DNA from 2 places in the Pseudomonas sp. NPDC089422 genome. Region 2 is predicted to be linked to the other one. Evidence: riboswitches for the same ligand, from Rfam matches in the RefSeq annotation. Region 2 holds a riboswitch; the other holds the start of a gene.
The links. Region 2 has a riboswitch for thiamine pyrophosphate ahead of ACIPZ8_RS25395 (TenA family protein). Riboswitches for the same ligand answer to the same signal wherever they lie in the genome.

Region 1 (4,414 bases), on a different contig from region 2:
GGCGCAGGCTTTCGCGTTGCTGTTCGCTCTGGCTCAGGCGCTGGTAGGCCTCGCGTACCTGCGAGCTGGTCAGGCCGCCGCTGTAGATCGGGATGTTCAGCTGCAGGCCGACGGTGGTCTGCTCAACGTCACCGCTGTAATGCACATTGGGCAGTGCAGCCGAGTTGCTGAAACCCAGGTTGTCGTTGTCGCCTTTCTGGTACTGGGCCACCGCATCAAGGGTCGGGGCGTGGCCGGCCTTGCGCTGACGCAGGGTTTCTTCGGCGGCGGCAACGGCGTGGTTGGTGGCCAGCAGGTTGAGGTTCTGGCGGCCGGCGGTTTCCACCCAGGCCTTGGCGTCGTTGGGGGTCGGCACCTTTACCGGCAGTGTGTGGACCACACCCTGGATCGAGCTGTATTCGCGGTTGGTCAGGGTGATCAGGGCCTCGAAGGCATCCTGTACCTGGCGCTCGGCGACGATTCGGTTGGCGCGGGCGGTGTCGTAGCTGGCCTGGGACTGCAACACGTCGGTCTTGTCGGAGAGGCCGACGTCGAAACGTTCGTTGGACTGGTCCAGCTGGCGCTTGAACGCCGCTTCCTCGGCTTTGGTCGCCGCCAGGTTGTCCTGGGCACGCAGCACGGTGAAGTAATCCTGCGCCGTCTGCAGGATGAGGTTCTGCTCGGTAGCCGACAGTTGCAGCGCTGCCTGCTCGTTGACCGCTTCGGCAGCCTGTAGCTGGAACCAGCGATCGGCGCGGAAGATCGGTTGCGCAAGGGTCGCGCTCCAGCTGTTGCCGCTGCGGTTGAAGGTCGTCGAAGGCTGGTCGAGCTTGGTGCGGGTATTCTGCATCTCGGCACCGGCCGAGAGGTTTGGCAGCAGGCCGGCGCGGGCCTGCGGCACCACTTCTTTCTGGGCGCCATAATCGGCACGGGCGGCAGCAAGATCGGCGTTGTTGTCGACCGCTTCCTGGTAAACACTGACCAGATCGGTCTTCACCGTCGTGGGCATATCCGCTGCCCAGACCACTCCGTTGGACGCACAAGACACGGCTATCGCCAGTGAAAGTTTGCGCAGCATAGAGGCAATCCTTGTACGAAATTTAATTACTGAACTGTTGAGTATCGAGCGACGGGCCAGTGTAGTGCCATGCGCACCCGCCAACAATCATAGGTTGCGCCTTTCATCTCCCCTGCGTTTTACCCGCTTGGCTTTGCCGACCACTCCAGTCTAGACTGCGCATGTTCTTGTCGGGGTGCCTTGAAGCAAAGGCTGAGATCGCAGAGGTGCGGATCCCGTTGAACCTGATCAGGTTAGCGCCTGCGTAGGGAACAAGATTGCTCGCCTTCCCGGGGAGCCTCTTGTGCCAGGTCCGGGAATGTCGCAGCTGCATGCAGCTTCAGGCACCCCCATATCCGGCACTGCACCCGTCAACGGGTGCGTCCACGCCATTCAGGTTCACCCCGACATTCCACTGCTAGGAAGCCGTCTGGAGAGCCTGTGATGAGCAAACAAGAAAAAACGATCAACCTCAGCGAATCGGCGCAAGTCGATCAGCAGTCCGTGCAACCGTTCCCGCGTTCGCGCAAGGTCTATGTCGAAGGCTCGCGCCCGGACATCCGCGTGCCCATGCGTGAAATCAGCCTGGACGATACCCCGACCGACTTCGGCGGCGAGAGCAATGCGCCGGTACTGGTCTACGACACCTCCGGCCCGTACACCGACCCCAACGTCATCATCGATGTGCGCAAGGGCCTGGCCGATGTCCGTTCGGCCTGGATCGACGCGCGCGGTGACACCGAGCGCCTGGACGGCCTGAGCTCCGATTTCGGCCAGCAGCGCCTGAACGATGCCGAACTGGCCAAGCTGCGCTTCGCCCACGTGCGCAACCCGCGCCGGGCCAAGGCTGGCGCCAACGTCTCGCAGATGCATTACGCCCGCCAGGGCATCATCACGGCCGAGATGGAATACGTGGCCATCCGCGAGAACATGAAGCTGCAGGAAGCACGGGCCGCGGGTCTGCTCAACGAGCAGCATGCCGGCCACAGCTTTGGTGCCAACATCCCGAAAGAAATCACCCCGGAATTCGTTCGCCAGGAAATCGCCCGTGGCCGCGCGATCATCCCGGCCAACATCAACCACCCGGAAGTGGAGCCGATGATCATCGGCCGCAACTTCCTGGTGAAGATCAACGGCAACATCGGCAACAGTGCCCTGGGCTCCTCGATCGAGGAAGAAGTGGCCAAGCTGACCTGGGGCATCCGCTGGGGCTCGGACACCGTCATGGACCTGTCCACCGGCAAGCACATCCACGAAACCCGCGAGTGGATCATCCGCAACTCGCCCGTGCCGATCGGTACCGTGCCGATCTACCAGGCGCTGGAAAAGGTCAATGGCGTGGCCGAGGACCTGACCTGGGAGCTGTTCCGCGACACGTTGATCGAACAGGCCGAGCAGGGCGTGGACTACTTCACCATCCACGCCGGTGTGCTGCTGCGCTACGTGCCGCTGACCGCCAAGCGGGTCACCGGTATCGTCAGCCGTGGTGGCTCGATCATGGCCAAATGGTGCCTGGCGCACCACAAAGAGAACTTCCTGTACACGCACTTCGACGAGATCTGCGAAATCATGAAGGCCTATGACGTCAGCTTCTCGCTGGGCGACGGCCTGCGCCCGGGCTCGATCGCCGACGCCAACGACGCCGCCCAGTTCGGTGAGCTGGAAACCCTCGGCGAGCTGACCAAGATCGCCTGGAAGCATGATGTGCAGTGCATGATCGAAGGCCCTGGCCACGTACCGATGCAGCTGATCAAGGAGAACATGGACAAGCAGCTGGAATGCTGCGACGAGGCGCCGTTCTACACCCTCGGCCCGCTGACCACCGACATCGCTCCGGGTTACGACCACATCACCTCCGGTATCGGTGCGGCGATGATCGGCTGGTTCGGTTGCGCCATGCTCTGCTATGTCACGCCCAAGGAGCACCTGGGCCTGCCGAACAAGGATGACGTCAAGACCGGCATCATCACCTACAAGATCGCCGCCCATGCCGCCGACCTTGCCAAGGGCCATCCGGGCGCGCAGATTCGTGACAATGCCTTGTCCAAGGCACGCTTCGAATTCCGCTGGGAAGACCAGTTCAACCTCGGCCTGGACCCGGACACCGCACGCGCCTTCCACGACGAGACCCTGCCGAAGGAGTCGGCCAAGGTCGCGCACTTCTGCTCGATGTGCGGGCCGAAGTTCTGCTCGATGAAGATCACCCAGGAAGTGCGTGAATACGCGGCCAAGATCGAGGCTGTGGACGTGACGGTCGAGCAAGGCATGCGCGAGCAGGCCGAACGGTTCCGCCAGGAAGGCAGCCAGCTGTACCACAAAGTCTGACTGCAAGGCTGACCCCTTGTAGGAGCGGCCTTGTGTCGCGAAAGGGCTGCGAAGCGGCCCCAGGTTTTCAGCTTCGCCGCTGAATTCGCCGGGGCCGCCTTGCGGCCCTTTCGCGACACAAGGCCGCTCCTACAACGACCGTGTCCAATCAAAAATTTTGCCGAGTGCCAACAAGCATGACCACCCCCAGCCCATTCTCCCCCGACCACCCGGTCCCCACCCACCAGCGCATCTTCGGCGCCCGCGACCTGTTCTCGCTGTGGTTCTCCCTCGGCATCGGCCTGATGGTCCTGCAGGTCGGCGCCATGCTGGCCCCTGGCCTTGGCCTGGCCGGCGCGGTCCTGGCCATCGCCCTTGGCACCGGTGTCGGTGTGCTGCTGCTCGGCGCCGCCGGTGTCATCGGCAGTGACACCGGCCTGTCGGCCATGGGCACCCTGAAGCTGAGCCTGGGTAAACATGGCGCGCGCTTGCCGGCACTGCTCAACCTGCTGCAACTGGTGGGCTGGGGTGCATTCGAGATCATTGTCATGCGCGATGCTGCCAGCTTGCTGGGCGCGCGGGCGTTCGGCGAAGACAGTGCCTGGAACAGCCCGATGCTCTGGACGCTGTGCTTCGGTGGCCTGGCCACCCTGCTGGCGGTCAGCGGCCCGTTGGCGTTCGTGCGCAAGGTGCTGCGTGCCTGGGGTATCTGGCTGCTGCTGGGGGCGTGCCTGTGGCTGACCTGGAACCTGTTCGCCAAGGCCGACCTGGCCGGGCTGTGGAACCGCGCCGGGGATGGTTCGATGTCGCTGGCCGTGGGCTTCGACATTGCCATCGCCATGCCGTTGTCATGGTTGCCGCTGATCGCCGACTACTCGCGTTTCGCCCGTAACGGCAAACATGTATTCGGCGGAACCGTTGTGGGCTACTTCATCGGCAATACCTGGCTGATGAGCCTGGGCGTGGCATACACCCTGGCCTTTGCCGCCAGCGGCGAGGTCAATGCGCTGCTGCTGGCCCTCGCGGGCGCCGGCATGGGCATCCCGCTGCTGTTGATCCTGCTGGACGAGTCGG
Region 2 (4,414 bases):
TGCGGAGGTACTTTCCAACGAACCGAATTTGGCGGTTCATCCTTCAGCACCAGCTACGCCTTGGCATTCGCTCCCCGTCGAGAAGATGGTACTCTCCACCAGCAAGACTGCCTCTGGATCGACAGCAACGAACCCACCGAGTCAGACATAAAATATGTCGCGGAAGTCTGGGAGTATCTCCGCCATTTCATGGATCACGGCCCCGACAAACTCCCTCCTCCAGGCGAACCCAACTGGTGGCACAGGCCGTTGCACGCCATATGCCTCACACCAGCAGAAGCCTGGACCCACTACGCCCCCTGGCGCACTGGCGAGCCCGGAGAGATGCAAGGCAAAAAGAACTGGCAACTACCGTTCTGGGCAGTGCTGTTTCCCTACAACCTGTCAGTGGCCATCTGCTGGTACGTCATCTGCAGCGTATTCAACGTTCGCGCAGCACCGCCACCGCCAGAGGCGTTCGAGGAAGCCCCCAGTCAATCCGGCAAGCGAAAGCGCAAATGAGCACCGGTTGCAAAACCTTGGGCTGCCTGCAGCAGCCCAATCAACCAAAGTCTTGACCCAGATCGCTAGACTTCGCCTTTATCCCCTGACAAAGTAGGGAAAATCTCACGGACGAGAGCCCACAATCATGCAAGGCGATTCCATGGCAATCGATTCCGTTCTGATCCGCATCCTCCGCGCTTTCACCTCATTCAACCAACGCCTGTTCCTGCGTCGCCTGAACAAGGAAGAGGTCAACCTCATCGACCACTATCGCACCCTGCCTGAGCGCGATCGAATCGCCGTGCGGTACATGTGCACGGCAATTCACAAAACCTCAATGAAACAGCCCGACTGAAGCCAATCGGCACTCAGTCAACGCCATCCAGCCCCATCTGCCAGAAATCAGCCTCCAGCCGCGAAGCCTGGCCAAAGATCTGTGCCAGCTCCACAAACCGCTGCTCGGTCATGCTCCGCGCCGCCAGTTCATCCAGGTGCCTGCGAGCCGCCGCTGCTACGCCCTGGTAACCCTCGCCGGCATATTCGCCAATCCACTCCCGGTACGGGTGGTCGCTCAGGTCACCAATGCGCTCCGCCAATGTGCGGCCAATCTCGGCGTAGCCAATCACGCACGGCGCCAACGCCACATGCAGTTCGAGCAGGTCACCGGCCGCGCCGCAGTCGAGCACGTAACGGGTGTACGCCACAGTCGCCTGGTGTTCGGGTGCCGCCTGGATATCGGCCTGCGACAACCCCCAACGTGCGCACAGGCGCAAGTGCAGTTCGGTCTCGTCGAGAATCGCCGCCAAGCCGGCCTGGGCGGCGCGGATATCCGCTGGCAGGCGGCTCTTGTAGGCGGCCAGGGCCCAGGCGCGGGCGAACTGGATGAGGAACAGGTAATCCTGGATCAGGTACGTGCGGAAGGCTTCTTCCGACAACGTGCCCTCGCCCATCTGCCGCACGAAGTCGTGGTCGACATAGCTGTGCCACTGCCCGGCGGTGGCGGCCTTCAGACGCGCGAAAATATCCATGCTCACGCCTCCTCGGTGTAGATGGCGTTGAAGAAGGCAAGCTCCAGTTCAACGGTACGTGCGTAGAAATCACTGGCCAATGCAGCCTCCTGGGGGCCGACACGGTCCAGTTCGGACTTCAGGAAAGCAACGAAATCGCAAAATGCCGGGTTGTCGTGCAGGGTGATCCATTCGGCATGGACGAAGTTGGCCGGCAACGGCTTGGGTGCCTTGAGGGCCCAATCCAGGTACAGGCCTTCGGCAACGTTCAGCACTGCCAGCGCGGCGGCATAGGAACGGGTGGCCGCAGCCTCGCGCATGATGGCCTTGAAACCGGCGGTAGGTGCAGTGTCTGCCGGCTCGGTGCGCTGCGCCGGGCTGACGTCCAGCGCTTCGAACGCACGCAGGAAATAGGTGTTCTCGTCGCTGGAGATCATCCCCGCGAAGCGGCCGAAGCGCAGGCGGGCCTCATAGGTGTCGGCGGTGGCAATGGCGGCACCGAGCAAGGTCAGAAAGCTGTCGAGAAAGCGGTGGTCCTGGACCAGGTAGCGGACCATGATCGGGTCGGCCACGCTGCCTGCGCACAACTCGGTGACGAAACGGTGGCCGACGGCGGCCGACCAGGTCGGTTGGTTCTGGCGTTGCAGGGTTTCATGGAAGCGTTCGGTCATGGTGCTGTCCCCCTTGGGCATGACAGCGAGACCGTTGCGGCTGGGCATGGTGTGGCCTCGCAGTGAGGCCGGCAAAAAGGCAGGTCGGCAGTCCCATCCCTTCGCCGGCATGATCCGGATCAGGTTCGAAGGGTCACCGCGCTGCAGCTGCCAGCGGTTTCTCAGCCCGTTGCCGGGCTCCCCTTGGTGGGCAACAGGTATACAGCGCCAAGCGCCGGTTGTCACCCACTCCATCACCGGAGTTGGGCCCCCACCATGCCCAGTTTCGGGGGCCTACACCCGGTCTTTGACACCCTGTTATTTAGCGCGCCTCAGGTGCCACAAGGAGTTGTTTAACAAAGTATTACCGAAACATCTGTTGGCACAGCCGTTGCTCAGGCCATTAAAACCCGGCAATACGCCATTGATGGCCCATAGCCATTTAGCCGCGAGCGAGGCACCAGGCAATGAAAACACCTGCCGTGATCCACCCCAACAGCCACGCCTTCAAACTGTCTGCCGTGACCGTGCTGATGCTCAGCCTTGGGCTGATCTCAGCCATGGCCTCCTCGCTGGATGATGTCAGCCAGCCGCCGCCGACGGACCCGTCGCATTACGATGACCAGCCGGCTGACCCCGCCCCGGCGCTGCTCAACCTGTTCAACCTGCCCGAAGCGAACGAGGGCTCCCTGGAACTCAAAGATGGGGTGTATGGCGATCGCTCGACCAACCGTGTCGACAACGTGCTGCCGCCCGCGCTGCAGACTTCTCGCAATTACCCTACCAACGGCAAGCCGAGCCCGTTGTTCGGCGCGCAGCCGTTCACCCAGCAATTGCTGCTGTTCGAGGAATTCGGCCCGGAAAAACTCGACCCCAACCTGCCGCCGCCTGCCCTGACCTTCCCGGTCCCGACACTGGGTGCAGCCCCTGCGCAAGACCCAGACGTGGTCGCCCGCAGCAGCCCCAACGGCAATGCCCTGGAGGCTTTCCTCAAGCAGCCGGGCCTGTACCCGTTCCCGACCCAGTACGCCAACACCCTTGACCGCAACCCGTGGAAGGCGCAGATCGAACTGTTCCTCAACCGCAACTCGGTCGGCTCGCCGGCGGAAGGCCGGCCGCCAGGAAAAGGCTGGTCGCACCAGCGCTGGAACGAGTTCTATCCCCAGGCGGCGTTCAAGACTGCACAGGCAGGCGCACGCATCAACCAGGGGCTGCGTGACCGCAAGCAGCTGCACAACTATGCCGTCGGCGAGTTCGCACCGGGCGGGCTGTATTACCAGACCTCGGACATCCCGACCACCCTCGGCACCACCAAGGGCATCGACCCCCGCTTCCACCCGAACTTCCCGCTGCAGAACCACAAATCGCTGTGGACCTTCGACGGTACCTTCCCGCCGAAGCTGCTGATGGTTCGCTATGGCCAGCCGGTGCTGATGCGCCACTACAACGCGCTGCCGATCGACCCGGCAGCCAACGCCGGTTTCGGCCTGCACACCATTTCCACCCACGAGCACAACGGTCACTCGCCGGCCGAGAGCGATGGCTTCGCCAACGCCTACTTCTTCCCTGGCCAGTACTATGACTACCGCTGGCCGATCCAGCTGGCTGGCTACGACACCATCAACACCCGTGCCGAGGACCCGCGCGCCGCCTTCCCTTGCTCGCCGGGGGAAACCCTGTTCGTCAACGACGCCAATCCAGGGCTGAAGACCTGCGAGAACGGCAGCATCAAGATTCGTGGCGACTGGCACGAAACCATGAGTACCCACTGGTTCCACGACCACATGATGGATTTCACGGCGCAGAACGTCTACAAGGGCAACGCCGTGATGATGAACTACTACAGCGCCATCGACCGCGGCAACGAAGCGCTGCAGGACGGCGTCAACCTGCGCTTCCCCAGCGGCTCGGCCATGCCGTGGGGCAACCGCGACTACGACGTCAACCTGGTGATCGCCGACAAGGCCTGGGATCAGAACGGCCAGCTGTGGTTCAACCCGTTCAACACCGACGGCTTCCTCGGCGACCAGGTGCTGGTCAACTGGCAGTACCAGCCCAAGCTCAAGGTCCGCGCCCGCAGCTACCGCTTCCGTATCCTCAACGGCTCAGTATCGCGCTACTTCAAGTTTGCCGTGGTACGTGAAATCGCCGGCAACAGTGGCGAATTCAAGGGCCCTTCCGGCTCCAACGTGTCGTACGCCCGGGTGCCGTTCCACATGATCGCCAACGACGGCAACATCATGGAACACGCCGTGCCGTTCGACGGCACCATGG

Region 1: it holds a riboswitch for thiamine pyrophosphate, as region 2 does, so the genes downstream of both, thiC (phosphomethylpyrimidine synthase ThiC) here and ACIPZ8_RS25395 (TenA family protein) in region 2, are expected to answer to the same signal.

The regions. Positions count from the first base shown of each region.
Region 1 is NZ_JBIVHW010000002.1:378,893-383,306, forward strand. Features, by position in the region: gene ACIPZ8_RS05370 (TolC family outer membrane protein) at 1-1,057, opposite strand, end outside; TPP riboswitch at 1,219-1,325, shown strand; gene thiC (phosphomethylpyrimidine synthase ThiC) at 1,481-3,361, shown strand; gene cytX (putative hydroxymethylpyrimidine transporter CytX) at 3,538-4,414, shown strand, end outside.
Region 2 is NZ_JBIVHW010000016.1:138,249-142,662, reverse strand. Features, by position in the region: gene ACIPZ8_RS25410 (DUF6708 domain-containing protein) at 1-501, shown strand, start outside; gene ACIPZ8_RS25405 (hypothetical protein) at 644-838, shown strand; gene tenA (thiaminase II) at 852-1,517, opposite strand; gene ACIPZ8_RS25395 (TenA family protein) at 1,514-2,161, opposite strand; TPP riboswitch at 2,241-2,355, opposite strand; gene ACIPZ8_RS25390 (Ig-like domain-containing protein) at 2,608-4,414, shown strand, end outside.